3 regions of the Pseudomonas sp. Fl5BN2 genome follow, and region 3 is predicted to be linked to each of the others. Evidence: riboswitches for the same ligand, from Rfam matches in the RefSeq annotation. Region 3 holds a riboswitch; each other region holds the start of a gene.

Region 1 (9,627 bases), on a different contig from region 3:
GCAACGCTGGTTGGCCTCGGGGGCGCCGATCGACGAACAGGCCCTGGCCCCCAGTGCCCGGGAAAGCCTGCAAGTGGCCCAGTGGGAAAACCTGCTCAACGCTCCCGGTGCCCGGGAAAGCCTGGTGGCGCGCTGGCTCTTCGAGCATTTGTTCCTCGCCCATATCTATTTTGAAGGCGGCGAGCCGGGGCACTTCTTCCAGTGGGTGCGTTCGCGTACCCCCAGCGGCCAGCCGATTGACCTGATCAACACCCGGCGCCCCAACGATGACCCGGGCACCCAGGTGTATTACCGCCTGTGGCCGGTGCAAGGGGTGATCGTGCACAAGACCCACATCACCTATGCGCTGAGCGCGGCGAAGATGGCCCGGGTCAAGACCCTGTTCTACAGCGGCGACTGGCAGGTCAACGCCTTGCCGGGCTACGGGCCGGCGCGCCGGGCCAACCCGTTCGAGACGTTCGAGGCGATTCCGGCCAAGGCCCGCTACCAGTTCATGCTGGATAACGCCGAGTATTTCGTGCGCACCTTTATCCGTGGCCCGGTGTGCCGCGGGCAGATCGCTACCGATGTGATTCGTGACAACTTCTGGGCACTGTTCCAGGCGCCGGAGCACGACCTGTACATCACCGACCCGGCGTATCGCGGCCAGGCCACGCCGTTGCTGGCGATGCCCGGGCAAAACGATGATGTCGGCAGTGTGCTCAGCCTGTGGCTGTCCTATCGTGACAAGCGCAATGAGTACGAGGCCCTGCGCCGCGACTTCTATGCCGACTCTCCGGCACCCAGCTGGTCGTCCCTGTGGGCCGGCAACGACAACGCATTGCTGAGTATCTTCCGCCACTTCGACAGCGCCTCGGTGACCAAGGGCCTGATCGGCGAAGTGCCGCAGACGATGTGGCTGTTCGACTACCCGTTGCTGGAGCGCACCTACTATCAGTTGGCGGTGAACTTCGACGTGTTCGGCAACGTTTCCCACCAGGCCCAGACCCGTTTGTATTTCGACCTGATCCGCAACGGCGCGGAGCAGAACTTCCTGCGCCTGATGCCGGCCGGTACCCGCGAAGACTTCCTCGACGATTGGTACCAGAACAGCGGCAAGTTCAAGATGTGGCTGGATTACGAGTCCATCGACGACGACAAGCGCAGCGCCCTGAAACTCGACCTCAAGGACCCGAAGAGGGACTTTGCCAATCAGTTGCTGGCCCGCTATGGCGACCTCAACGCCAAGCCGGATCCGATCAACCGCTGTACCGGTGCCTACTGCTCGCGGCCCAATATCGACCCGGCGCTGCAGGATGCCGAACAGGCCCTGAGCCGCCTGACCTCGCGCCCGGCGGCGGGGCTCAAGGTCATCGAGCAGTTACCGGAAGCGACCGTGCTGCGGGTCCAGGCCGCGAGCGGCAAGCGCGAGTTCTACAGCATGCTGCGCAATCGCGCCCACAGTAACGTGGCCTTCCTGCTTGGCGAGTCACTGCGTTACCAGCCGGGCCTGGACACCCTGACCATCTTCCCGGGCATCCTCAGCAGCTACCCGAACTTCATGTTCAATGTGCCGGCCGAGCAAGTGCCGGATTTTGTCCAGGCCATGCAAGAGGCCAGGGATCCGGCGAGCTTCGAGAAAATCGTCGAGCGCTGGGGCATCCGTCGCAGTCATCCGCAGTTTTGGCAGTACTTCCACGACCAGACCCGCTACTTGCAGGAAACCGACCCGGTGGAAGCCGGGGTCATGGACATGAACCGTTACGAGAACCTTTGATATAGAGCCGTTATCCGTCCTCGGCCCGCGCCTCGGCAGGGCCCGGGGACGCTCTATACCAAGGTCTATCCCGACAAAAATACTAGGACTTTGTCAGCGGCGTCGATTGGCGTAAACTGCGCCCACGTCTGCGAGGAACCACCATGAGCGCCATAACCATTACCGACGCCGCCCACGATTATCTGGCTGATCTGCTATCCAAGCAGAACACCCCGGGGATTGGCATCCGCGTTTTTATCACCCAGCCAGGGACTCAGTACGCCGAGACCTGCATCGCCTATTGCAAGCCGGGCGAAGAAAAACCCGAAGACAAGGCCCTGGGTCTGAAAAGCTTCACCGCCTACATCGATGCCTTCAGTGAGGGTTTTCTCGATGACGCGGTGGTCGACTACGCCACCGACCGCATGGGCGGCCAGCTGACCATCAAGGCGCCCAACGCCAAAGTGCCGATGGTCAACGCCGACAGCCCGGTCAACGAGCGCATCAACTACTACCTGCAAACCGAGATCAACCCGGGGCTGGCCAGCCACGGCGGCCAGGTCAGCCTGATCGACGTCGTCGAGGACGGCATTGCCGTTCTGCAGTTCGGTGGCGGTTGCCAGGGCTGCGGCCAGGCGGATGTGACCTTGAAGGAAGGCATCGAGCGCACCCTGCTCGAGCGTATTCCCGAGCTCAAGGGCGTCCGCGACGTCACCGACCACACGCAGAAAGAAAACGCCTACTACTAAGGCGTTCGCTGCGAGATAAAAAACGGCGCCCCGTGAGCGCCGTTTTTTTATGCCTGCTGTGCCCAACAAATCGGCCTAGGAGCCGGCTTGCCGGCGAAAGGGCCCTTGAGCCTTGTGCTGCCGGTGAGAACGCGTTCGCTAGCAAGCCAGCTCCTGCAGGGCGTTACCGGGAAGGCATCCAACCCTGTAGGAGCCGGCTTGCCGGCGAAAGGGCCCCTGAGACGTACGCCAATATCGAGATCGCCTTCGCTGGCAAGCCAGCTCCTACGGGAGGTCAGGTGGGCTCAGGGGCGATAGAGGTGCGCATGCCCGGCGCGGTACAGGGAGGATTCGCTAAATGCATCGGTGGCCAAGACCCGGCCCACCAGAATCAGTGCCGTACGCCGGAAGCCCTTGGCGGCGACCCTCTCGACAATGTCCGCGAGGGTGCCCAGCACCCAATCCTGGTCGGGCCAGGTAGCGCGGTGCACCACCGCAATCGGGCAGTCGGCGCCGTAGTGGGGCAGCAGTTCGGCAACGATCTTCTGCAGATGGTTGACCCCAAGATGAATCGCCATGGTCGCTCCATGGGCTGCGAGGCTGGCGAATTCTTCGCCGGCGGGCATCGCGGTCTTGTCGGCATAGCGGGTGAGAATCACGCTCTGAGACACGTCCGGCAATGTCAGCTCGGCCCCCAGCAGTGCGGCGCAGGCGGCGGTGGCGGTGACCCCGGGAATGACTTCGAAGGGAATGTCCAGCTCCCGCAGGTAACGGATCTGCTCGCCGATGGCGCCGTACAGGCTTGGGTCGCCGGAGTGCACCCGGGCCACATCCTGGCCTTGGGCGTGAGCCTCCTTGATCGCTTCGATGATCTGTTCAAGGTGCAGTTCGGCGCTGTTGATCAGTCGCTGCGCACAGTGGCCTTCGAGTACCGCCTCGGGCACCAGGGAGCCGGCATAGATGATCACCGGGCAGCGATGGATCAGACGCTGGCCCTTGACGGTGATCAGTTCCGGATCGCCGGGACCGGCACCGATGAAATAGACAGTCATGGCTGTGTCCTGTGAAAAAAGGGCGGGAGCACGGCTTCAGATGAAGATTGCTCATGATCAAGGGCGGGGATTATCGGGGATTTTACTGGCAAGCGGCCAATGCCAGGGTGGCCTGGGCGTATTTTTGTCGGGGGATCAACAGTTTGGCCGTGCCTGGATGCAGTTGTTCGGCCAGGGCCAGGGCTGCGCTTTCGGCAACGCCGTAGCAGCCGGTACGCTCGAAGGCGATCTGCGAACGATGGCTCAGGCGCAGGGCATAAGGTGCCAGTTGCGTGCTGCTGAAGCAGGTCAGCGGCAGTTCCAACTGTGCGGCCAGTTCCAGCAGGCCGGGCTCGGCCTGTTTCAGGTCGATGCTGGCCAGGGCGAGGACTTGCTGCGAGTCGATGCGATGGGCCTGCAGTACCTGATCGAGCAGCGCGCGCAGCGTGGTCGCCGGGCAGCCTTTCTGGCAACCCAGGCCGACCACCAGCAGGGTCGGCGCTGCGCGCATCTCGATCATGCCGAGTATTGATCCGTGTTCTTGCGCCGGAACAACCAGGCGCTGATCAGGCCCAGGGCCAGCCAGAACGCGGCGTTGGTCAATTGCGAGGCGATCTTGAACTGCGCCTCCAGGGCTTCTGGCGCGAGCATCGAGTGCACTTCAGGCTGGGGCGCACCGATCACGTGAGGCACGGCGATGATGGCCGCGCCCAACAGCTTCAGCAGCCAGTTCTGGGCAAACACGATCAGCGCGATACCGGCGGCGGTGGACGCGGCAGTGCCGACCCACCAGACCTGGCGCTGCACCAGATCGGCGGCGGCGGTCCCTGGCAACTCCGGTGGCAGGCCCAGGGTTGGCGCCAGGCAGAAGGTCGCGTAGCCGGCCAGGCCCCAGAGCAGCCCCTGGGATGTGCGGTTGGGCGCACGCAGGGTGTAGAGGCCGGCGAGCATCAGGGCGAAGCCGACGGCCACCACCAGGTTGCCACCGGTGGTGGACAGCACGCGCTGCCAGCCATCTTCCGGCTCCCAGGCTTGGGCATCGTGGGTGTGGCCGGCCATGGCGCCTTCGGCGTGTTCATGGACTTCGGCGGCTGGGGCCTTCTCAAAGGTTTCCGCCTGCAGGATCAACGGGGCGACCCAGAAGCTTTGCAGCAGGGTCAGCAGCAGGGCGGCCAGGAGCCCGGTGAAACCTGCGGTTTGCGCAATACGCTTGATCATTTCGGCAGGTCTCAGTGGCAAGGGAAAGCAGCGCTGTGACGGGTATCGTGAGCGGCGTTGTGCACCGCTTCGATATGCGAGAAACCGGCGAAATACACCAGGCAGGCACCGAGAATCGAGGCCCCGATGGCGGCCACCAGGCGCTGGCTCAGAGTGGCGGTGCTGCTGGCGGAATGGCTGCTGGTGCTGCTGATGATCGACATGGCGCTTCCCTTTGGAGTGTCAGCGGGGGAGTTGCGCAGCAAAACCCCGCGTGACAGCCACGCAGGGTTTGCAACAGCGCCCGCCCACCGCGGGTTTGTTATTTGTGTGTCGCGGGCCGGTCTCCGGGCTGGCGAGGGGCAGGGCCTGGGCCTTGCCTGCAAGTGTCGCCTTCCCATGCCCAGGGCACAGTGGATCTGACACTTCGCTCGCTTACCGTTGCGGGGGCAGCACCGGACTGGTCACGACTTTGGAGTAAAGCACGTGATTCACCGGTTTCCCGTTTCACCCTGTAAAGGGCACCCGTAACAAGTTGTGTAGGAGATCATGGGCGGGGGAGCGTCGTCAATTGCCAGTCTTTCTCAGTTGTGCCGCGGGTGCAGACACTGGCTGGCCAGCCAAAGGCGCCGGGAGATTGTCGACGCCAGCCAGTCGGCTCCTGCCATGCCCCGGCCCACAAGGGCCGCGGGTATTTGCCTGTGCATTGTCGATTGACCGCCCCCCGCGCTCTGCGTAGCCTTGCGCGTTCGAGGTTCTTCGGCCAGCGGTCGAAGCTAAGAAGGGAACGCGGTCGATGCCGCGGCTGCCCCCGCAACTGTGAAGGGTTTGATTGCTGCAAGGCCACTGCATGGGCGTTCTGGACGCTTGCGGGAAGGCGCAGCAAGCGTCGGTCGCCAGTCCAAGGACTGGCACCGGCAGACCCTCAGCCAGGAGACCTGCCTCGACCCAAGATTCTCACTACAACCGGGCGGGGTGATCCGGTGGCGAATTCTCCGCGCGCCCGATGCTGCGGTCCTCGTCCCGTATGCCCGCCACCTTTGCCAAGGGGCATCCGATGAAAACACTGGCCAAACTTCCTGTCACCATCGTCACCGGCTTCCTTGGTTCGGGTAAGACCACCTTGCTGCGGCACATGCTGGACAACGCCCAGGGTCGGCGCATTGCGGTGATCGTCAACGAGTTCGGCGAGCTGGGCATCGACGGCGAGATCCTCAAGCAGTGTGCCATCGGTTGCACCGAGGAAGAGGCCAGCGGCCGAGTCTACGAACTGGCCAACGGTTGCCTGTGCTGCACCGTGCAGGAAGAATTCTTCCCGGTCATGCGTGAACTGGTGGCGCGCCGTGGCGATCTGGACCACATCCTCATCGAAACCTCCGGCCTGGCCCTGCCCAAGCCCCTGGTACAAGCCTTCCAGTGGCCGGAAATCCGCAGTGCCTGCACCGTGGACGCGGTGATCACCGTGGTCGACAGCCCGGCCGTGGCCGCTGGCACCTTCGCCGCCTTCCCCGATCAAGTGGATGCCCAGCGCAAGCTGGACCCGAACCTGGACCACGAGTCGCCGCTGCATGAGCTGTTCGCCGACCAACTGTCCAGCGCCGACCTGGTGATCCTCAACAAGACCGACCTGATCAATCCTGAAGACCTGGCCCGGGTGCGCCTGGAAGTCGCTGAAGAGCTGCCGCCGGCGGTCAAGGTCATCGAAGCCAGCAGCGGCCGCCTGCCACTGGATGTGTTGTTGGGCCTGGGTGTTGGCTCCGAGGAGCACATCGACAGCCGCCACAGCCACCACGATCACCACCATGATGGCGACGACGATCATGACGACCACGATCACGATGCCTTCGACTCGATCTCCATCGAGCTGCCCCAGGCCGACGAAAGCCTGCTGCTGGATGCCCTGACCCAGCTGGTGGTCAAGCACGGCATCCTCCGGGTCAAAGGTTTTGCCGCGATCCCCAACAAGCCGATGCGCTTGCTGATCCAGGGTGTGGGCACGCGTTTCGACAAGCACTTCGATCGCAAGTGGGGTGCCGACGAAGCCCGGACCACGCGCCTGGTGCTGATCGGCCAGGAACTGGATGCCGTCCAGCTGGAAGCGCAACTGCGCGCTGCCCTTAGCGTCTAAGCCATGCACCTGCTCAGGACCCAGCCCGGCGGATTCGTCTCGGATGACAACATTGCCGACCTTGGCCAAACCCCCGCCGAGCTGGTGATCCTCTGCAGTGGCGATTCCAGTCTGGCGCTGCTGGCGGACGCCGCCGAGCAGCTGCCCGAGGATTTCCCCAGTTTCCGCCTGGCCAACCCGATGCAGGTGCAGAACCACGCCTCGGTGGACCTGTATGTCGAGCAGGTGCTGCAGCACGCCAAGATCATCCTGATTTCCCTGCATGGCGGCATCGCCTATTGGCGCTACGGCGTCGAGCGGTTGGTGGCGCTGTCCCAGCGCGGGGTGCAACTGATCCTGGTGCCGGGAGACGACCGCCCGGACCCGGAACTCAGCGACCTGAGCACGGTGCCGGCCATTGAGCGTGACCGCCTCTGGCATTACCTGCGCCAGGGCGGGCGCGACAATGCCTTGAATTTCTACCGTTGCCTGGCCAGCGGCCTGCCGGGGCGCGACTACTCCTGGAGCGAGCCGCAAAGCCTGCCACGCACGGCGATCTACCACCCGCACAAGAGCCACGCCACCCTGGACGACTGGCAAGCCGATTGGCAGCCCGGACACGCGGTGGCGGCGGTGCTGTTCTACCGCTCGCACCTGCAAGCGGCCAACACCGGCTTCATCGACCTGTTCTGCCAGCGCTTGCAGGCGGCGGGACTCAACCCTTTGCCGCTGGCCGTGGCCAGCCTCAAGGAAGCGGGCTGCCTGAGCCAGGTCGAGGAGTGGCTGGATCAAGCCGCTGCCGGGGTGATCCTCAACACCACCGGCTTTGCCCAGTCCAGCCCCGAAGCCCCGCACCTGCGGCCGTTCCGGCGCAATATCCCGGTGATCCAGGCCATCTGCGCTCAGGATAACGAGCCGGGCTGGCGTGACAGCGAGCAGGGCCTGGGCCCGCGGGACCTGGCCATGCACATCGCCTTGCCGGAACTGGACGGACGGATCATCAGCCGGCCCATCAGCTTCAAGGACCTGGCCTGGCGCAGCGAGCGCAGTCAGTCGGATGTGGTCTGCTATCGGGGCCAGCCCGAGCGCATGGATTTCGTCGCCCAACTAGCCCGTCGCTGGGTCGAGCTGGGGCGCCTGGACAACGGGCAAAAGCGCATCGCCCTGATCTTGGCCAACTACCCGACCCGGGACGGGCGGATCGGCAACGGCGTCGGCCTGGATACTCCAGCGGCCGCGCTGAATATCCTCAAGGCCCTGCACGCCGAGGGTTACCCGCTGCCGGACGAGCTGCCCGGCAGCGGCACCGAGCTGATTCAGCAATTGCTCGGTGGCGTCAGCAACGACCTGGACAGCCTCGATCAGCGCCCGTGCCAGCAAAGCCTGGCACTGGACGCCTATCAGGCAATGTTCCAGGCGCTGCCCGAGGCCAACCGACAGGCGGTGCTGGAGCGCTGGGGCGCGCCGCAGCAGGACCCGATGTTCCGCAATGGACGGATGATGATCGCCGGGCTGCGTTTTGGCCTGACCTTCGTCGGCATCCAGCCGGCCCGGGGCTACCAGGTGGACCCCAGCGCGGTCTACCACGACCCGGACCTGGTGCCGCCCCACGCTTACCTGGCGTTCTACTTCTGGCTGCGCCAGACCTACGGCGCCCACGGGCTGATCCACGTTGGCAAGCACGGCAATCTGGAGTGGCTGCCGGGCAAGGGCGTCGGCCTTTCGCAAACCTGCTGGCCGGATGCGCTGCTGGGCCCGCTGCCGAATGTCTACCCGTTCATCGTCAACGATCCGGGGGAGGGCGCCCAGGCCAAGCGTCGGACCCAGGCGGTGATCATCGACCACTTGATGCCGCCGTTGACCCGGGCCGAAACCTACGGCCCGTTGCGCAACCTGGAGCTGTTGGCGGACGAATACTACGAAGCCCAGCTGCTTGACCCACGGCGTGCCCGGGAGCTGCAGCGGGACATCCTGCAACTGGTGCGCGAGACCCATATCGACCGCGAGTTGCAGCTCGACGAGCAACTCGACAGCGACGCCGACGCAGCCATCTGGCTGCCGCGCCTGGACACCTACCTGTGCGACCTCAAGGAATCGCAGATCCGCGATGGCCTGCATGTGTTCGGCGAATCCCCCACTGAGCGCTTGCGCATCGACACCTTGCTGGCCTTGCTGCGGATTCCCCGGGGCGATGGCAAGGGCCAGCATGCAAGCCTGTTGCGGGCCCTGGCCAAGGCTTTCGAGCTGGGCTTCGATCCCCTGGACTGTGCTCTCGCCGAACCCTGGACCGGACGCCGTCCGCTGCCGTTGCAAGCGCTCAGCGATGCCCTGTGGCGCACTGCCGGCGACGTGCGTGAACGCCTGGAACTGTACGCCGCGCAGTTGATCGAGACGGCGCTCCAGGGCCCGGTAGTGCAACTGGACGAACCTGGCTGGGAGCCGGTGCAAATCATCATCGACGCGTTGCGCGAAGTCGTGGCGCCGCGCCTGGACGCCTGCGGCCCGGCGGAGATGCGCGGTCTGCTGGACGCCCTGAGCGGGCGTTTCGTCCCCGCCGGCCCCAGCGGCGCACCGAGCCGTGGGCGCCTGGACGTGCTGCCCACCGGGCGCAACTTCTACTCGGTGGATGTGCGCAACCTGCCCACCACCACCGCCTGGCGCATCGGCTTCCAGTCGGCCAGCCTGATTCTCGAGCGCCACCTGCAGGACCACGGCGATCACCTGCTGCAGCTGGGCCTGTCGGTCTGGGGCACTGCCACCATGCGCACGGGCGGCGACGACATCGCCCAGGCCATGGCGCTGATGGGCGTGCGCCCGGTCTGGGCCACC
Region 2 (9,627 bases), on a different contig from region 3:
GTGCCTTGCAGTTGCGTGCATCCCGTCGCGGTCTGCACCTGACCGATGAGGTCGGGCATTTTATCCTGACCCGTGGTACCCGCAGCATGAGTGCCTTGTTCGAGCTTCTTGAGCGTCTTGACCAAGCCTCATTGCAAGCCCAGCGCAAGCTGACAATCCCGTTCCTGAAAGAGACCCTGGGCTGGTAAAACCGAGGCCTGCAGCGGTTTTTTCCTAGGGTTTTGGCATATTTCAGGCGTCAGAAAGCGCGCCTTTGGAAGGGTTTCCAGAGGCAGGCGGACTTAAAATGGGCTTAAAGCCTTAGATGTACGAAAGAAACTCATAAGTCACATTCTGATCGATTGAATTTGCAAATGAGGGCGATAGAAGGCATAGTCGCGGCTTCATTTATTTCAAGCCACGGTCGTGCCCATGCTAAATCGCTTCGCACCCCTCGTGCCTCTCGCACTCGTCACCCTGTTGTTTGGTTGCGCTTCTCACACTCCGGTGTCCCAGCAGCAACCCGCACAACAGACTCAAGTCTCCGCAAAGAACCAATCTTCCGCTGTTTATCAGGAAGAGCTGGCAACTGAAAAGGAACTGGCAGAGTTCTCTGACAGCAAGCCTTACCAGTTGCCAGTTCTGGCTGACAGCATCCTCGAGCGCGGCATGTCCCTGATCGGTACTCGCTACCGTTTCGGCGGTACCTCGGAAGCCGGCTTCGATTGCAGCGGTTTCATCGGCTATCTGTTTCGTGAAGAGGCGGGTATGAACCTGCCGCGTTCCACTCGCGAAATGATCAACGTAAAAGCTCCTCTGGTGGCGCGTAACAACCTCAAGCCGGGTGATCTGCTGTTCTTCAGCACCAACGGCCGCGGGCGCGTCAGTCACGCAGGCATCTACCTGGGTGATGATCAGTTCATCCACTCCAGCAGCCGACGCAGTGGCGGCGTGCGGGTTGATAGCCTTGGCGATAGCTACTGGAGCAAGACCTTCATCGAAGCCAAGCGTGCACTGGCCATGGCGCCGACCGTGGTTACTGCACGCAAATAAGCAGACTATTTGTAGGGCGAAGTTAAAGTCTTACTTGAAGTTTGGCGCGTAGGCGCTAGAATCCTGATCTATTGTTGAAACTAACCGCGTAAGCCTTGCTTACGCGGTTTTGTTTTCAGTATCACGGCAGAGAAAGCCGCATCCCGATCAGGATCGTTCAGCTTATGTCGACCTCAGCCCGTTTCGCGCTCATTGCCCTCGCCGCGCTGCTCAGCGCCTGTGCCAGCCGTACTCCGCCACCCGCGCCTGCGGTGCGTGCTCCGGTGTTCAATTCCTCGCAGTCTTTCTCCCCGGTTGCCGAAGACGTGCTGTTTCGTGCCTTGGGCCTGGTAGGCACGCCTTATCGCTGGGGTGGCAATACGCCGGATTCCGGATTCGATTGCAGTGGCCTGATCGGTTATGTCTACCGGGATGCGGCGGGCATTTCGCTGCCGCGTTCGACCCGTGAAATGATTGGCATGCAGGCTCAGGATGTCGGCAAGAATGCCTTGCAGACTGGCGACTTGATCTTCTTCGCTACCAATGGTGGTTCCCAGGTCAGTCATGCCGGGATCTATGTCGGTGAAGGGCGTTTCGTGCATGCGCCGGCCACGGGCGGTACGGTGAAGCTCGACAGCCTGTCCAAGGCCTATTGGCAGAAAGCCTACCTGAGCGCGAAGCGCGTGTTGCAGCCGGAACACCTGGCGCACAATCCATAACCCTTCGCTGGTCGAGGTGCTTGTGACCGCTCGGACGCTCAACCTCGACGATGCCCTGTACCAATACCTGCTGGATGTCTCCCTGCGCGAAACGCCCTTGTTGCGTCGCCTTCGCGATGAAACCCAGGCGTTGCCTACCGCCCGCTGGCAGGTGGCGCCCGAGCAAGGGCAGTTTCTCGCGCTGCTGGTGAGGCTGATCGGTGCTCGCCGGGTGCTGGAAGTCGGCACCTTCACCGGCTACAGCGCCTTGTGCATGGCTCAGGCGCTGCCTGAAGGCGGTTCGCTGATCTGCTGCGACATTCCTGGTGACTACAACCTCACTGCACGCCGTTATTGGCAGGAGGCGGGGCTCAGTGAGCGCATTGATCTGCGCCTGGCTCCGGCCCTGGAAACCCTTGCCAGTCTGGAGCGGGCGGGACAGCTGGAGTGTTTCGATCTGCTCTTCATCGACGCCGACAAGGCCAATTATCCCGCTTATCTGGAGGCTGCGTTGCGCTTGCTGCGGGTGGGAGGGCTTGCCGTGTTCGATAACACCCTATGGAGCGGGAGAGTGCTAGAGCTGGATTCTGCCAGTGACGACACTCGAGCCATCCAGGCGCTCAATCGCGCCTTGAAGGATGACCCGCGTATCGATCTGTCGCTGTTGCCTCTGGGCGACGGCTTGACTCTGTGTCGCAAGCGCTGAGCTTAGGGGGCCTTGGCGGCGGAGACTCGCCAGATCTTGTTGCCGACATCATCGGCGACCAATAACGCCCCTTGCTGATCAATCACGACTCCTACCGGGCGGCCCAGGGCTTTTTCATCGGCATTGAGAAAACCGCTGAGTACATCGACAGGTTGTCCCTGGGGTTTGCCCGCACTGAAGGGCACAAATATCACCTTGTAGCCGCTATGGGGGTTGCGGTTCCAGGAGCCGTGCTGGCCGATGAAGGCTCCCTCGGTGAAGGGGGCGGGAAGTTTGCTGCCTTCAGCGAAAGTCAGTCCCAGCGAAGCGGTATGGGGTCCTACGGCGTAGTCCGGTGCGATTGCCTTGGCTACCAGGTCGAGGTTCTGTGGTTTGACCCGTACATCCACGTGCTGCCCGTAGTAACTGAAGGGCCAGCCGTAGAAGGCGCCGTCCTTGACCGAGGTGATGTAGTCCGGCACCAGGTCGCTGCCGATCTCATCCCGCTCATTCACCGCGGTCCAGAGTGCTCCGCTGACAGGTTCCCAGGCCAGGCCGTTGGGGTTGCGCAGGCCGGTGGCGAACAGTCGATGCTCGCCGCTGGCACGATCCACTTCCCAGATCGCTGCCCGGCCTTGTTCTTTGTCCAGGCCGTTCTCGCCGACGTTGCTGTTGGAGCCCACGGTGACGTACAGCTTGCTCCCGTCCTTGCTGGCGATGACGTTTTTGGTCCAGTGGTGGTTGAGTGTGCCGCCGGGCAGGTCGAGCACCTTGGTGCCGGGGGCGCTGATCCGAGTGTCACCGTCCTGGTAGGGGAAGCGCAGCAGCTTGTCGGTATCGGCTACATACAAGTCATTGCCCACCAGGGTCATGCCAAAGGGTGAGTTGAGGTTTTCCAGGAGCACGGTACGGGTTTCTGCCACGCCGTCGTGATCCAGGTCCCGCAGCAGAGTGATGCGGTTGGCGCTGGGTGCGGCGGCGCCGGCGCGGCTCATCACCTTGCTGGCAATCCAGCCACGGATGCCCTGGCTGTCGTCCGGCTTGGGCGGTGCATTGGTTTCTGCCACCAGTACATCGCCGTTGGGCAATACGTAGAGCCAGCGCGGATGGTCGAGGTTCTCGGCGAAGGCATTGACTTGGGTGCCGGCCGCTGCCACGGGTTTTCCGTCTTGAGGCCAGCCAATGGCCGGGGCGATGTTGACGGTGGGGATCAGCGTCGGGTTGGGTTCCGGCAGTTTGGGGTTCGGTCCGGTACCGTCCGAGACCTGCAGGCTGGAGGTCTCACCGCAGGCGCTGAGGCCGGCGGCGATGGCGATAAGCAAGGTGTGTCGAAGTTTGAGCATGCTGATTTCCCTATGAGTGCATGGACATCGTAGTCATAGAGGAGCATAGCCAGTCGATGGTTCCACCTGGTCAGCGAGACTCCTTGAACAATACCGCGATCCCGGGATGGTAGTTGCCGGCTTCGTTGCGCAGCTTGCGATAGGCGTAAGGGAAGTACCAGGCTACCGCGCAGCAGTGTTCTTTTTGCAGTTCGTCGAGCATGTCCTGGAGCTCTTCGGGGGTGGCGCTGTGTTGGGCTTTTTGCGGAGCGACGAACAGGCAGCCAAGCTTCAGGTCGCTGGCGTAGCTGATCTTTTTCGCATCAAGGGCAGCGTCCAGCAAGGCCTGGGTCAAGTGCAGGCTGTTGACCCGCGGCCAGCGCTGGGTGGCCTGGATATAGGCGCGTTCGTCCTTGGTGGCCAGATACAGGTCGGTGCGAGCGTTGCGGGCGCCTTCTTCCTGCTGCTTTTTGCTGGGGCTGTGTTCCAGGCTGACCATCTCTGCCATCCAGGCGGCCGCGGAGAGCAGTCCAAGGTTGGCTCGCTCGTCGAACCAGTAGGGCGTTTCGTTATCGCCGCGAATCGTGTTGTAGCGGTCAATGCAGTCGAACCAGCGTTCCAGCATCGGGCGCAGGAATTCCAGTTTCGGGTTGCTGATGATCATGCCTTGCATCGGGGTCCGTCCTTATTGTTGTCTGGCAGGATAGTGGGGGGGTGATTTGTGGCCATTTGATATCACTGTGATCAGTGTGGCACAAGATTGGCGTCAGTTTGTTGATGCAGTGCAGTTTTCTGGTGGACTCGACGGCCGGCTTTAATTGACGCTCCACCCCCAACCCTCTAACCTTCGCGACTTGTTTCAGGTGCTCTGTGGCCGGTGGTCGACAGAGTGAAACAGGGAAGCCGGTCAGGGCCTGTTCCAGCGATGGAGCCGGCGACAAATCCGGCGCTGCCCCCGCAACGGTAGATGAGTCAAGACTGCGCCAGGTGCCACTGTGTCGGTGACGATATGGGAAGGTGCGCAGTCCGGCAGTGATGCCCCTCATGAGCCCGGAGACCGGCCTGATCCATCCAACGGCATCACGGTGGGCGATGCCAGGCTTATGCCGTCTATTTCTTTTCCTGCCCGCCGTTCCCCAGCCCCAACGGAGAGCTGCCCCATGAGTGATTCCCCTGATCGTGACGAGCGCCATCTGGCGCGCATGTTGCGAAAAAAAGCCGTGATCGACGAACGCATTGCCAACTCACCCAATGAGTGCGGCCTGTTGCTGGTGTTGACTGGCAATGGCAAAGGCAAGAGCAGTTCGGCCTTTGGCATGCTGGCGCGGTCCATGGGCCACGGCATGAATTGCGGTGTGGTGCAGTTCATCAAAGGCCGTAACAGCACTGGCGAAGAGCTGTTTTTCCGGCGTTTTCCGGACCAGGTACGCTTTCATGTGATGGGCGAGGGCTTTACCTGGGAAACCCAGGATCGTCAGCGCGACATCGCCGCGGCTGAGGCTGCCTGGGCGGTATCCAAGGAGCTGTTGAGCGACCCGAGCATCGGTCTGGTGGTACTCGATGAGTTGAACATCGCTCTCAAGCACGGCTACCTGGACTTGGATCAGGTGCTCAGTGACCTGCAGGCCCGTCCACCGATGCAGCACGTAGTGGTGACAGGGCGCGGGGCCAAGCCGGAGATGATCGAGCTGGCAGATACCGTTACTGAGATGGGCGTGGTCAAGCATGCTTTCCAGGCCGGTATCAAGGCACAGAAAGGTGTTGAGCTGTGAGTGTGAATTCATGACCGATGTTCGTCATTGCCCGGCGGTATTGATTGCCGCACCGGCTTCCGGCCAGGGCAAGACCACCGTGACCGCAGCGCTTGCCCGTCTTCACCGTAATCAGGGGCGCAAGGTCCGGGTATTCAAATGCGGTCCGGACTTTCTCGATCCGATGATTCTTGAGCGTGCCAGCGGTGCTCCGGTCTATCAGTTGGACATGTGGATGGTGGGCGAGCAGGAAAGTCGTCGGCTGCTCTGGGAAGCTGCAGGCGAAGCCGACCTGATCCTTATCGAAGGGGTCATGGGCTTGTTTGATGGCACGCCCTCCAGCGCCGATTTGGCGCGGCACTTTGGCGTGCCGGTGCTGGGGGTGATCGATGGCACTGCCATGGCCCAGACCTTTGGCGCCCTGGCCTTGGGCCTGGCGCGCTACCAGCCAGACCTGCCGTTCGCCGGGGTGCTGGCCAACCGCGTCGGTACCCTGCGTCATGCGCAGTTGCTTGAGGGCAGCCTTACCGAAGGTTTGCGTTGGTATGGCGCTTTGTCTCGGGAGACCGGTATCGAGCTGCCCAGTCGCCACCTGGGGCTGGTGCAAGCCAGCGAGCTGAACGACTTGGACCTGCGTCTGGATGCCGCTGCCCAAGCCCTGGCCAGTAGCTGTGAAGTGGCGTTGCCGCCGGCGGTGGATTTCGCCGCGCCAGCGCCAGTAGTGTGCGAGCCGCTGCTGGAAGGTGTGCGTATCGCCGTGGCGCGCGACGAGGCGTTTGCCTTTACCTACGGTGCGAGCCTGGACCTGTTGCGGGCAATGGGCGCGCAGTTGAGTTTCTTCTCGCCCATCCATGATCGAGAATTGCCCGAGGCAGACAGTCTGTACCTGCCCGGTGGTTACCCCGAATTGCACCATCAGGCGCTGGCGCAGAACACTTCGATGCTGGACGCCATTCGCGCCCACCATGGCGCCGGCAAGCCGTTGCTCGCCGAGTGCGGCGGCATGTTGTATCTGCTGGATTCCCTGACCGATGTCGAAGGCCGGCGTGCCGAACTGCTGGGGCTGCTGCCCGGTGAGGCGGTGATGCAGAAGCGTCTGGCGGCCCTGGCCCTGCAGGCGGTGGAGTTGCCGGAGGGCAGCTTGCGTGGCCACACCTATCACCATTCCCTGACCAGTACCGAGCTTGAGCCGATTGCCCGGGGTGTGAGCCCCAATGGCGGCCGGGGAGCGGAAGCGGTGTATCGCGATGGGCGGATGACGGCTTCTTATGTGCACTTCTATTTCCCGTCCAATCCGGCGGCGATGGCGGCTTTGTTTGTTCCGGATGGGATTGACGCTGTTGTCGGCACGTCGGTGGTTGTCGAGGGTGTGGCAGGTGAGTGAGAAGGGTTTTTCTGCGGCGGAGCGCGAGGCGGTCTATCGCGCCATCGCCGAGCGGCGCGACATGCGTCATTTTGCCGGTGGCAGCGTGGCGCCCGAGCTGTTGAGGCGTCTGCTGGAGGCGGCGCATCAGGCACCCAGTGTGGGGTTGATGCAGCCTTGGCGTTTTATCCGTATCAGCGATCGCCTGCTGCGGGGGCAGATCCAGCAACTGGTGGAAGAGGAGCGGGTGCGCACCGCCGAGGCGCTGGGCGAACGTTCCGACGAGTTCATGAAACTCAAGGTCGAAGGTATCAATGACTGTGCCGAGGTGCTGGTCGCGGCATTGATGGACGGACGCGAGCGGCATGTTTTTGGTCGTCGAACCTTGCCGGAAATGGACCTTGCCTCCCTGTCCTGTGCGATTCAGAACCTCTGGCTGGCGGCGCGTAGCGAAGGCCTGGGAATGGGCTGGGTGTCGCTGTTCGAGCCGCAGGCCCTGGCCGACCTGCTGGGGTTGCCGGCTGGCGCCAAGCCCTTGGCGGTGTTGTGCCTGGGGCCGGTTACCGAGTTTTACCCTGCACCAATGCTGGTGTTGGAGGGCTGGGCACAGCCGCGGCCATTAAGTGAGTTGTTGTATGAGAATTACTGGGGAGTGAGTCAATGAGTGTGGCGTTGCTGAGTGTCGCTGGGGTAGCGCTGGATGCGCTGCTGGGCGAACCCAAGCGCTGGCATCCGCTGGTGGCGTTCGGCCGTCTGGCGGATCGTATCGAGCAACGTTTCAATGCCGCCGGCCGTGGCTGGCGCAGCCATGGCGTCACCGCCTGGGTCCTTGCGGTGCTGCCCTTGACTCTGCTGGCAACCGCACTTTCCTGGCTGCCTTATATCGGTTGGCTGGTGGAAGTCCTGGCGCTGTATTGTGCCTTGGGGCTGCGTAGCCTCGGCGAGCACGTCGAGCCTGTAGCTCAAGCATTGCGCAGTGACGATCTACCAGAGGCACGGCGTCGGGTAGGGTTTCTGGTGAGCCGCCAGACCAGTGAACTGGACGCGACTGAAGTGGCGCGCGCAGCCACTGAATCGGTGCTGGAGAACGGCAGTGATGCAGTATTCGCCGCATTGTTCTGGTTTGCCGTGGCCGGCGTGCCGGGTGTGGTGCTCTATCGTCTGAGCAACACCCTGGATGCGATGTGGGGCTATCGTAACGAGCGTTTCGAGCGCTTCGGTTGGGCGGCGGCACGGATTGACGATCTGCTCAACTACATCCCTGCACGGCTGGTGGCGCTGACCTATGCCCTGCTGGGCAAGACCCGCTTGGCACTCAAGTGCTGGCGTCGTCAGGGCCCGACCTGGGACAGTCCCAACGCCGGTCCGGTGATGGCGGCTGGAGCGGGCGCGCTGGGTGTGGAACTGGGCGGTGCGGCGATTTATCACGGTGAGTTGCATCAACGTCCGCAGCTGGGCGAGGGCGAACCGGCGGACGCCAATTCGATTGATCGCGGCTGGCAACTAGTGCAGCGAGGCGTGTGGCTATGGCTGCTGGTTCTTTGCCTGGGGGCTGAATTCTATGCTTGAACACGGCGGACGGTTGCGCAAGGCGGCCCAGGAATACGGCATTGCCGAAGAGGCCTGGCTGGATCTGTCCAGCGGACTGGCACCTTGGCCATTCCCTCTGCCGACCATCCCCATGCGCGCCTGGGCACGCCTGCCGGAGACCGATGACGGCCTGGAGCAGGCGGCCTGTGCCTATTACGGTGCCAGCGAAGTGTTGCCGGTGGCCGGTTCCCAGGCGGCGATCCAGTTGCTGCCGCGCTTGCGGCGAGCGGGCAAGGTCGGCGTGTTATCACCCTGTTATGCCGAGCACGCCGAAGCCTGGCGTCGTAGTGGCTATCGGGTGCGTGAGGTGCTGGAGCAGGAAGTGGATTTCTTCCTCGACAGCCTCGATGTACTGGTGGTTGTCAATCCCAATAATCCCACGGGCCTGAGCCTGACCCCGGAACGCCTGCTGGACTGGCACGGGCGGTTGGCCCAGCGCGGCGGCTGGCTGGTGGTCGATGAGGCCTTTATGGATAACACCCCGGACCTGAGCCTGGCCCGTCATGCTGATCAGGTCGGGCTGATTGTGTTGCGCTCGTTCGGCAAGTTTTTCGGTCTGGCTGGCGTGCGCCTGGGGTTTGTCCTGGCCGAGCGCCATTTGCTCAAGCTGTTGGCCGAGCAGGTCGGGCCCTGGGCGGTCAGCGGGCCGACCCGGATTCTTGGTCAGGCTTGCCTGCGGGATGTCGCCGGGCATACCCGGCAACGCTTGCGCAGTGAGGCGGCGAGCCAGCGCTTGGTGGACGTCCTGGAGCGTCATGGATTCAAGCCCCAGGGCGGTTGCGCCCTGTTTCAATGGCTGATCACCGCCGAGGCCGAGCGCCTTTATCAGTTCATGGCGCAACGCGGCATTCTCCTGCGGTTGTTCGTGCACAACAGTAGTCTGCGTTTCGGCCTGCCCGCCGACGATGCTGAATCGATGCGCCTGGAGCAGGCGTTGCTGGCTTATCGCAAGGAATACCCATGAGTACGTTGATGGTACAAGGCACCACCTCGGATGCGGGCAAGAGCACCTTGGTCACGGCCCTGTGCCGTTGGTTGCAACGCCAGGGTGTCAGCGTGGTGCCGTTCAAGCCGCAGAACATGGCGCTCAACAGTGCTGTGACCGCTGACGGTGGCGAGATTGGCCGGGCCCAGGCGGTACAGGCCCAGGCGGCCAATCTGGCGCCCCACACCGATATGAACCCGGTGCTGCTCAAGCCCAACAGTG
Region 3 (9,627 bases):
CGCGGGCGCTCGTTTCCCAGCGATGAGCTGGAGCGCTACCGGGTCGGCGGCTGCGGCTGGGTGCCGGCCAACAGCGCCCTGACCCCGCAGGACTTGATCGCCGAGGACAATCCCTGGGGCGCCTATGGCGACCTGCGATTGATCCCCGATCTGGATAGCCGGGTCAGTGTCGGTGCCGGGCCGGACGCTACGGCGCCGCCCCTGGATTTCATTCACGCCGACATCTGTGAGACCGATGGCCAGCCCTGGGCCGCCTGCCCGCGCACTCTGCTGCGCGCCGAGGTCGAGCGCTACCGCGAGCTGGGCATTCAGATCACTGCGGCCTTCGAGCACGAATTCAACCTCGACACCGGCAGCCAGCAAACCGAGCACCTGGCCTTCTCCCTGGAAGCCCAGCGCCAAGGCGCGGCCTTCGGTGGCTGGCTGCTGGCGGCGCTGCGGGCCGCCGGCGCCGAACCGGAAATGTTCCTCCCTGAATACGGCAAGCAGCAGTACGAAATCACTTGCCGCCCGACCCAGGGCCTGGCCGCCGCCGACCGCGCGGTGAACGTGCGCGAGATCACCCGGGAGATCGCCCGGCAGTTGGGACATAAGGTCAGTTTTGCGCCCAAGACCGCCGAGAACGCGGTGTGCAACGGTGTGCACCTGCACCTGAGCCTGCAGGACCTGGACGGTGAACCGCTGCTCTACGATCCCCAGGCGGTAAGCGGCGACGATTTGTCGAGCCTCGGCCAGCACTGGGCCGCCGGGGTGCTCAAGCACCTGCCGGCACTCTGCGCGTTCACCGCGCCCACCCCGGTTTCCTACGAGCGCCTGCAGCCCCATCACTGGAGCGCCTCCTATGCCTGCCTGGGCCTGCGCAACCGCGAAGCCTCGCTGCGCATCTGCCCGACCGTGGCCATCGGCGGCAAACCCGTGGCGCCGCAATACAACCTGGAATTTCGCGCCCTGGACGCCACCGCTTCGCCGCACTTGGCGATGGCCGTGGTGCTGATCGCCGGGCGCCTGGGCATCGAGCAACAGCTGGCCCTCAATGCGGTGACCGACAAGGTCCCCGATGAGCTCAGCGTCGAACAGCGCCTGGCCAGCGGCATCGTGCCGCTGCCGGGCACCCTGCCCCAGGCCCTGGAATGCCTGCGGGGCAACCACGAGTTGCTGCAGCACCTGCCGCAGGAGCTGCTGAACACTTATTTCGCCGTCAAACAAAAGGAAGTGTCCCTGACCGAGCACCTGACCGCTGCCCAACTGTGTGAGCACTATGGACATCTGTATTAAATCCGCTGAGCTGGGGCTCTACACCGAGCCGGCCTATCGCCTGATCCGGGAAGACTCCGAGCATCCGCTGATTCTGGTGTGCGAACACGCCAGCCCTTATATTCCACCAGCCCTGCACGACTTGGGCCTGGACCCGGTGGCGGCCCGCGAGCACATTGCCTGGGACCCGGGCGCCCTGGAACTGGCCCAAAGCCTGTCCCGGGCCCTGGGCGCGACCCTGATCGCGGCCAATTATTCGCGTTTGCTGATCGACCTGAACCGGCCGCGGCATGCCCCCGACAGCATCCCGCTGCAGAGCGAGATCTATCAGGTGCCGGGCAACCAGCACCTCGATGAGGCGACCCGCGAGTACCGCCGCCAGCAGTTGTTCCAACCGTTTCACCAGCGTCTGCAACAGATCATCGACCAGCGCCTGGCGGCGGGCCGTGAAGTGCGGGTGGTGGGGATTCACAGTTTCACCCCGGTCTACTACGGCCAGCCGCGCCCGCTGGAAATCGGCGTGCTGTTCGGCGCCGCCCGGGACTATGCACAACGGGTGCTGCAAGGCTTGCAGGTGCTGCCGCTGAAAGTGGCGGGCAACCAGCCCTACGAGATCGACCCGTTGAGCGACATGACCGTGCCGGTGCACGGTGATGCCCGGGGGCTGGACTCGGTACTGATCGAGGTGCGCAACGATCTGCTGCGCAGCCCTGAGGCCGTGCAGCGCTGGAGCGATTGCCTGGCACCACTGCTGTAACGCATTTGCCGGAAGATCGGCCGCGACAAACGCTGTTTGCAGGACCGGTACAACAATTAGAAAAACCGCTGTGGTGTGTCTTTAACCCTGCCAGGTTCGAACACAGGCCCGCGTTCGAGGTGTCACTGACGACCCTCGCCGCAGGTTTCGCCCACTGACATTGGCTACAAGGAGAACTGCTTCATGGAGATTGAAGAATTCGGCTACAAACAGGAACTCAAGCGCGGGCTGAGCCTGCGCGACCTGGTGGTCTACGGGATGATTTTCATGATTCCCATCGCCCCGTTCGGGGTCTACGGCTACGTCAACCAGGAGGCCCCGGGCATGGTGCCCCTGGCCTACATCATCGGCATGGTGGCGATGCTCTTCACCGCCCTGAGCTACGGCGCCATGGCCCGCGCCTTTCCCATCGCCGGCTCGGTCTACTCCTATGCCCAGCGTGGCCTCAACCCCCATGTCGGTTTCCTCGCCGGCTGGCTGATGCTCCTGGACTACCTGCTGATCCCGCCGCTGCTCTACGTCTACGCCGCCATGGCGTTGAATCACCTGTACCCAGAAGTGCCCAAGGTCGGCTTCATCCTGGCCTTCCTGGTCAGCGCGACCCTGGTCAACCTGCGGGGTATCACCTTCACCGCACGCATGAACATCCTGTTCCTGCTGGCGCAACTGGTGGTCCTGGGGATCTTCCTGTTCTACGCCTGGAACGCCCTGCACGGCGGCACCGGCAACGGCCAGTTGACCCTGGCGCCGTTGTACAGCCCGGAGAACTTCCACTTCGGCATGCTGATGCAGGGCGTCTCGATCGCCGTGCTGTCGTTCCTCGGCTTCGACGCCATCTCGACCCTGGCCGAAGAGGTCAAGGGCGACCCGGGCCGCAGCGTCGGGCGCGCCGCCTTGATCACCCTGCTGGTGATGGGCGCGATCTTCGTGGTGCAGACCTGGATCGCCACTGACCTGGCCGCCGGCATGGGCTTCAAGTCCGCCGACACCGCGTTCTACGAGATCGCCGAACTGGCGGCCGGCAGCTGGCTGGCGACCCTTACCGGGGTGGCCACGGCACTGGCCTGGGGCGTGGCGGTGGCGATCACCTCGCAGGCCGCAGTGTCGCGCCTGCTGTTCGGCATGGCCCGCGACGGCAAGCTGCCCAAGGTGCTGGCCAAGGTCCACCCGAAACACAACACCCCGCACATCAGCATCTACCTGGTGGCAGTGCTGTCGCTGCTGATCTGCTACCTGTTCATCAACTCGGTGGACACCCTGACCTCGCTGGTGAACTTCGGCGCCCTGAGCGGCTTCATGCTGCTGCACATCACGGTGATCAATTTCTACTGGCGCCGGCAGAAGTCCGGCCAGGTGATCCGTCACATGATCTGCCCGCTGATCGGTTTCGTGATTGTCTGCGCCATCATGTACAACATGGGGGTCGATGCGCAGAAACTCGGCGCCATCTGGATCGCCGCCGGCCTGGTCTACCTGTTCCTGCTGAACAAGCTGGGCAGCGGTGCCGCCCTGGCCGACCCGCTCAAGCAATAGTTGCTCTGGCGTGGCGCCCCGAGGGCGCCGTGCACTCCCGAGAGCTGCCGTCAAACGCAGCCGGGGGCTGGCCACAGGATGCCGTGGCCGTGGCACTGCGTGGTAACCGACAGTGATGTCTGGCCGCTTCGTCCCCAAGGGGAAAGCGGCCCTTGATACAGGAGTACACCCATGCTGGCCTTGCGTCCCGTGGCGTTATCCGATCTACCCCAACTGCGGCGTCTGGCCCGCGAACGCCTGCTGGGCGTGACCTCGCTGGTGGATGACGAAACCTGCCTGCGCGAGAAGATCCTCGACTCCGAGGCTTCCTTCGCCAAGGCCGAGGCCAGCCAGGGCCCGGAAAACTACTTTTTCGTGCTCGAGGACCCGGACAGCGGCCAGTTGCACGGCTGCTCGGACATCCTCGCCACGGCGGGTTTTGCCATGCCGTTCTACAGCCTGCGCAACCGCCCATTCATCAGCAGCTCGCGGGAGCTGAACATCCAGCACGGGGTCCCGACCCTGTCGCTGTGTCATGACCTCAGCGAGCAGACCCTGTTACGCAGTTTCCACATCGACGCCGCGCTGTCGGGCACACCGCAGGCGCAACTGACCTCCCGCGCCCGGCTGCTGTTCATCGCCGCGCACCCCCAGCGTTTTGCCGACAGCTGCATCAGCGAGATCGTCGGCTACAGCAATGACGCCGGTGAATCGCCGTTCTGGGAAGCCGTGGGCCAGCACTTCTTCGACCTGCCCTACATCGAGGCCGAACGCCTATGCGCCTTGCAGGGCCGCAGTTTTCTGGCGCAACTGATGCCCCAGTACCCGCTGTACATCCCGATGCTGCCGTCGTCTGCCCAGGACTGCATCGGCCAGATCCACCCCGATGCCCGGGAAGCCTGCGAGATCCTTGTCGACGAGGGATTTGCGGCAACCCAGTATGTCGACCTGTTCGATGCCGGGCCGACCCTGCAGGCGCGCAATAACCAGCTACGCTCGATCATCCAGAGCCGGGTCGCCACCTGCTACCTGAGCCCGCAGAGCGGCCAGGGCCAACTCTGGCTGCTGAGCAATGAGCGACTGCAGGGATTTCGCGCCATCGTTGCCGCCCTCGACGAAGCCCCCGGCGACGTCGCCGGCCTGGACTCGGCGATGCTCAACGCCCTGCAACTGCAACCGGGCGACCTGCTGCGGGGTGTCGCGTTATGAACCGGCGGCCGCATTCCCCTGCGTGCCTTGATGGTCCGCAACCATGGCATGGAGGCCACCAATGATCGTCCGTCCGATCCGCGTCACCGATCTGCCGGCGGTGCTGGCCCTGCTGGAAGGCAGCTGTCGTGACCTGAACAACCTCTCGACCGACCCCGAGCGCCTGGCGCACCGGGTCCGCTGGGCGCAACGAACCTTTGCCGGCCAGGTAGAACGAGCCGATGCCGACTACCTGTTCGTGCTGGAGGACGACGACCAGCAGGTGATCGGGGTCTGCGGCCTGAGCGGCGCCATCGGCCTGCGCGAGCCCTGCTACAACTACCGACTGGGCCTGACCTGTGGCAGTGCCCCGGGGCTGGGCGCCGACCGGCAGGTACCGACCCTGTTCCTGTGCAACGAGATGACCGGGCAATCCCTGCTCTGTTCGCTGTTCCTGCGCCGTGACCATCGCCAGGGCTATACCGGCCGCCTGCTGTCCACCGCACGCCTGCTGTTCGTCGCCGAACACCCAGCACGGTTCGGCGACAAACTGGTGGCCGAGCTGCGCGGCCAGCTCGACAGCCAGGGTCACTCACCCTTCTGGGACAGCCTGGGCCGGCATTTTTTCAAGATGGATTTCCACCAGGCCAACCGCCTCTCCAGCCACGGCGGCAAAGCCTTCATCGGCGAGCTGATGCCGCGCCAGCCGCTGTACACCTGCCTGCTGACCGCCGAGGCCCAGGCGGCCATCGGCCAGGCTCACGCGAGCACCGAGCAGGCGGTGAATATCCTCCGTGACGAAGGTTTCAATCATCAGGGCTGCATCGATATTTTCGACGGTGGCCCGCTGATCGAGGCCGAGGTGGCGAAGATCCGCAGCGTGCGCGAAAGCCAGACCCTGCCACTGATGGTGGGCACCCCGGATGAGCAGGCTCCGGTGTGGCTGATACACAACCGGCGCCTGGAAAACTGCCGTATCACCGCCGCCCCCGGGCGCGTGGTGGCCGGCAGCCTGCTGGTGGACCGGCTGGCCGCCAAGCGCCTGCAATTGCAACCGGGCGACTCGGTGCGCGCAGTACCGCTGCTGGCCTGCCCCTCGCGCGCCCTGGCGCAGTCACAGATCCACCTGCCCTCCAGCGCCAGCGACTGGCGCGCCACCCGCACCGCCCTGCCAGAAATGCTTCTGAGCGCCAAGCCCTGACCCGGTCGCCAGCAGCCCTGCATCCCGGTAACGCCTGAAAGCGCCCGCACCGTTGACGAACGCCAGGACGAATGTTCATATGCCGCTCAGTTTCAGGTGCCTCATGCCGCCGTGCATGAGGTGAAACGGGAAACCGGTGCGCCCTTCCAGGGCTAGTCCGGTGCTGCCCCCGCAACGGTAAACGAGTGCTGCATTCAACAGCCACTGTACTCAGGTATGGGAAGGCGAATGCCGCGAGCCTCGTGAGCCCGGAGACCGGCCTGAAGCTTGTGTTTGGCAATCCTGCGGTGGGCGGGCATGGGCCGGTATGGCCGCGTGCGCGTGCCCGCTACCTTCTCCTGCGTGCTTCCCGAAGACACTTTCGAGAAGACCAACAATGACAACAACACCCCAACCTTTCCTTGCATGCGACTGGCGTGCGCCTCGCCGCTCCTTGAGCGGTGCCCTGCTCGGCTGCCTGTTCAGCCCCCTGCTGCTGGCCGATGACGGGTCCCTGAAGCTCGACCAACAATGGATTTCCGCCCCTTCGGTGGAGTCCACCACGGTCGCCGAAATGGCGAAATTCGGCAGCAAGGTCGAGATCATCGACCGCCAGCAGATCGAGCGCGCCGGCCCCAGCAGCGACATCACCCGGGTCCTGCAGATGTACGTACCCGGCCTTTACGTCGCACCGAAAAACGGCCCCTTCGACTACGGCACCTATTCCCTGCTCGGCGGGCGCAACGACGACACGCTGATCCTGCTGGACGGCGTGCGCCTGAACAACCGCCTGTACGGCGGCCTGTACCTGGACACCCTGCCAGCCAACGCGATTGAACGCATCGAGGTGCTCAAGGGCGGCCAGAGCCTGCTGTTCGGCACCCAGGCCGTGTCCGGGGTGATCAACATCGTCACCCGCAGCCCGCAGACCCGCGAAGCCTCGGGCGAGGTCAACCTGGGCCTGGACAGCTTCATGGGCAAGAGCGGCGATGCCCGGGTGGAACGGATCGTCAGCAACGGTTTCGGCGACCTCGGGCTGCTGGCCTACGTCAGCCACAACGTTTCCGACGGCTACCAGCCGTTTCGCAACAGCGCCTACAGCCCCAGCACCCGCGACAAGAAACGCGCCTATGAAGTGAGCACCTTCGGCGCCAAGGCGATCCAGGGGTTTGCCGACGACTCGCGGCTGGAACTGTTCTACCAATACAGCGACGCCAACCTGGATTTCGCCCGGCCGCTGGACAACAAGAAGACCACCAACGACCGCATCCAGCAGATCGCCACGGCGACCTTCGAGCAACGCCTGGGCGAACGCTTCAGCTACTTCGTCAAGGGCCACGTCAACGACTGGGACACCCGCTATACGCGGATCAACAGCACCCCAGCCGGCGGCACCAAGGTCATCAATCACAACGACTACTGGGGCTTCACCGACTGGGGCCTGCAGGCCGAAGGCAAGGCCGAGCTGGACGGCGGCCACGTGCTGGTGTTCGGCAGCGACAACCAGTGGTTCAAGGGCCAGGACGATGTACTGAAGATCGACGACAACCAGGCCCAGGCCAATGCCCTCTACGCCCAACTGCGCCCGGTGATCGAGGCCCTGCCCGACTGGCACCCGAGCATCGGCGTGCGCCACGAGCAGATCAGCGGCGGTGAAAGCGCCACGGTCGGCATGCTCACCTCGCTGTATGACCTCAATGCCAACTGGCAACTGCGTGGCCAGTACGGCAGCGCCTTCAAGTTGCCCAACGCCGAGCAGCTGTTCGCCAACGAAGAGGACGAGAAAGGCAACCGCAACCTCAAGCCGGAAAAGAGCGTGAATGCCGAGCTGGGCCTGGACTACAAGGGCCGCCTGCTGGCCGGTGACTTCAACGCCAGCATCACCGCCTTCCAGCGCAAGATCGACGACCTGATCGCCCTGGATGACATCAACTGGGTCAATGGCGAGGGGCGGATCAGGGTCCGCGGTGTCGAAGTCGATGGCCGCTGGCAGTTCAGCCCGCAGTGGAACCTCTCGGCGGACATGACGCGCAACCTGGTGGAAGCACGCAATGGCGTGACCCTGAGCAATATCCCCGGCTTCTTCGCCCGCTCACGGCTGGGCTACGAGTCGGTGGATCGGATGTGGGGCGTTGGCGGGGCGATCCGCTACATCGGCCAGATCGACAGTTCGAAGAAGGTCGACTACGGCCACTACTCGGTGGTGGACGCCGATGCCTATCGCTACCTCGACGCAGCCCAGCAACATCGCCTGAGCCTGTTGGTAGAGAACCTGTTCGACCGCGACTACAGCACCAGTATCGCCAGCAATGCCCCTCGGGTGGACAACCTCGGACGGCCCTTCACCAGCGAAGTGCGCTACACCTACCGCTTCTGAGGCCGACTGACATGCGCGAGGATTATCAACGGGTGCTGTTCGTCGGCCCCGGCCTGCACGGCGGCGCCCTCGGCGAAGCCTTTGGCAAGGAGCTCAAGGCCCAGCGCGGCGATGACGCGAGCACCCGGGTGATCGACACCCTGGACGGTTTCGACAGCCTCTGGGCCGCCCTGGGCGAACCCTTGCCCATGGACGGCGCGGCGCTGCTGGTGGTGGACCTGGAGCCCAGCTCCGACAGCGCCTACCTGGACTGGCTACGCGATGAACTGGGGCACTTGGCCCGGGCTCACCCCCAGGCGCCGAAGCTCTGGATCACTGCTCAGGCCCTGGGCCGTCGTGGCCTGGACGCGGCCCTGGCCTGCGCCAGCATCGCTCAGCGCGAGCGGCACCTGCCCTGCGACAACGTCAATGCCGTGGCCAGTGACCCCGACTGGTCGCGGGTGCCGCCCCACGCCCGCCAGGTGTTTCTCTGCACCGGGCCACGCTGCGTACGGCGCGGCGCCCTGCCCCTGTGGAAGACCCTGCGCCGCGAACTGCTGCGCCTGGAGCGCATGGAAAAACCCGGTGGCGTGCTGCTGACCCGCACCGCCTGCCAGTTCCCCTGCAACCTGGGGCCGGTACTGACCGTGCACCCGGATGGCTGCTGGTACCGGGTCAGCAACGACAGCCAGGTGCTGCAACTGGTACAGGGGCACCTGGTGGAGGGCGAGCCGGTACGCGACCTGCTGATTTCCGGGCCTGCGGGAGGGTCGGCAGATGCTTAGGCTGATCCTCGGCGCCCTGCTCTGGCTGGCGGCATTGCCGGCCCTGGCGGACAGCTATGAGAACTGCGGCAAGACCTGGCGCCTGGAACACCCCGCGCAACGCATTGTCGCCCTCAACCAGCACAGTGCCGACCTGCTGCTGGCCCTGGGCGCCGGGCCGTCGATGATCGGCGTCGCCTATCTGGATGACGATGGCCTGGCCCAGGCGCAGGGGCACTACCACGGCGTGCCGGTGATCTCCCGGCAGTACCCTTCGGCGGAAGTGCTCTACAGCCTGAAACCCGACCTGGTGGTGGGCGGCTTCGCTTCGGCGTTTCCCGACAACTTCAGTTCCCGGGAGCGCCTGGGGGCCATCGGCATCGGCAGCTACCTGCTGGAGTCGGCCTGCGCCGGGCACGACGAGGATTACTTCGGGCAGATCCGCCGCGACCTGTTGACCCTCGGCCGGCTGTTGCACAAGGAACAGCAAGCGCGGCAGCTGATCGCCGGGATGGACGCTGACCTCGATGCCGCAGCGGCCTTGTACCGCGGGCGCGAAACGCCAGCGGTGTTCTACCTGGACAGTGAAGTCAACGGCCTGGCCAGCCAGGGCCAG

The links. A riboswitch is a leader RNA that binds a small molecule or an ion and turns the genes downstream of it on or off. The one in region 3 is predicted to bind cobalamin.
Region 1: linked by a shared signal. The riboswitch ahead of cobW (cobalamin biosynthesis protein CobW) and the one ahead of GV819_RS31075 (TonB-dependent receptor plug domain-containing protein) in region 3 are both predicted to bind cobalamin.
Region 2: linked by a shared signal. The riboswitch ahead of cobO (cob(I)yrinic acid a,c-diamide adenosyltransferase) and the one ahead of GV819_RS31075 (TonB-dependent receptor plug domain-containing protein) in region 3 are both predicted to bind cobalamin.

Annotation. Positions count from the first base shown of each region.
Region 1 is NZ_JAAARL010000014.1:87,224-96,850, reverse strand. Features, by position in the region: gene GV819_RS20135 (fatty acid cis/trans isomerase) at 1-1,756, shown strand, start outside; gene nfuA (Fe-S biogenesis protein NfuA) at 1,900-2,484, shown strand; gene cobM (precorrin-4 C(11)-methyltransferase) at 2,769-3,515, opposite strand; gene GV819_RS20120 (cobalamin biosynthesis protein) at 3,598-4,014, opposite strand; gene GV819_RS20115 (CbtA family protein) at 4,011-4,712, opposite strand; gene GV819_RS20110 (CbtB domain-containing protein) at 4,724-4,915, opposite strand; cobalamin riboswitch at 5,013-5,235, opposite strand; cobalamin riboswitch at 5,427-5,651, shown strand; gene cobW (cobalamin biosynthesis protein CobW) at 5,749-6,819, shown strand; gene cobN (cobaltochelatase subunit CobN) at 6,823-9,627, shown strand, end outside.
Region 2 is NZ_JAAARL010000006.1:69,583-79,209, reverse strand. Features, by position in the region: gene hda (DnaA regulatory inactivator Hda) at 1-188, shown strand, start outside; gene GV819_RS10175 (C40 family peptidase) at 412-1,032, shown strand; gene GV819_RS10170 (C40 family peptidase) at 1,197-1,730, shown strand; gene GV819_RS10165 (O-methyltransferase) at 1,753-2,415, shown strand; gene GV819_RS10160 (PQQ-dependent sugar dehydrogenase) at 2,418-3,737, opposite strand; gene GV819_RS10155 (hypothetical protein) at 3,808-4,389, opposite strand; cobalamin riboswitch at 4,561-4,796, shown strand; gene cobO (cob(I)yrinic acid a,c-diamide adenosyltransferase) at 4,877-5,488, shown strand; gene GV819_RS10145 (cobyrinate a,c-diamide synthase) at 5,499-6,851, shown strand; gene bluB (5,6-dimethylbenzimidazole synthase) at 6,844-7,494, shown strand; gene cbiB (adenosylcobinamide-phosphate synthase CbiB) at 7,491-8,399, shown strand; gene cobD (threonine-phosphate decarboxylase CobD) at 8,392-9,384, shown strand; gene GV819_RS10125 (cobyric acid synthase) at 9,381-9,627, shown strand, end outside.
Region 3 is NZ_JAAARL010000036.1:11,523-21,149, reverse strand. Features, by position in the region: gene GV819_RS31100 (glutamine synthetase) at 1-1,275, shown strand, start outside; gene GV819_RS31095 (N-formylglutamate amidohydrolase) at 1,259-2,011, shown strand; gene GV819_RS31090 (APC family permease) at 2,195-3,544, shown strand; gene GV819_RS31085 (arginine N-succinyltransferase) at 3,716-4,732, shown strand; gene GV819_RS31080 (arginine N-succinyltransferase) at 4,794-5,912, shown strand; cobalamin riboswitch at 5,990-6,190, shown strand; gene GV819_RS31075 (TonB-dependent receptor plug domain-containing protein) at 6,220-8,268, shown strand; gene GV819_RS31070 ((2Fe-2S) ferredoxin domain-containing protein) at 8,280-9,032, shown strand; gene GV819_RS31065 (ABC transporter substrate-binding protein) at 9,025-9,627, shown strand, end outside.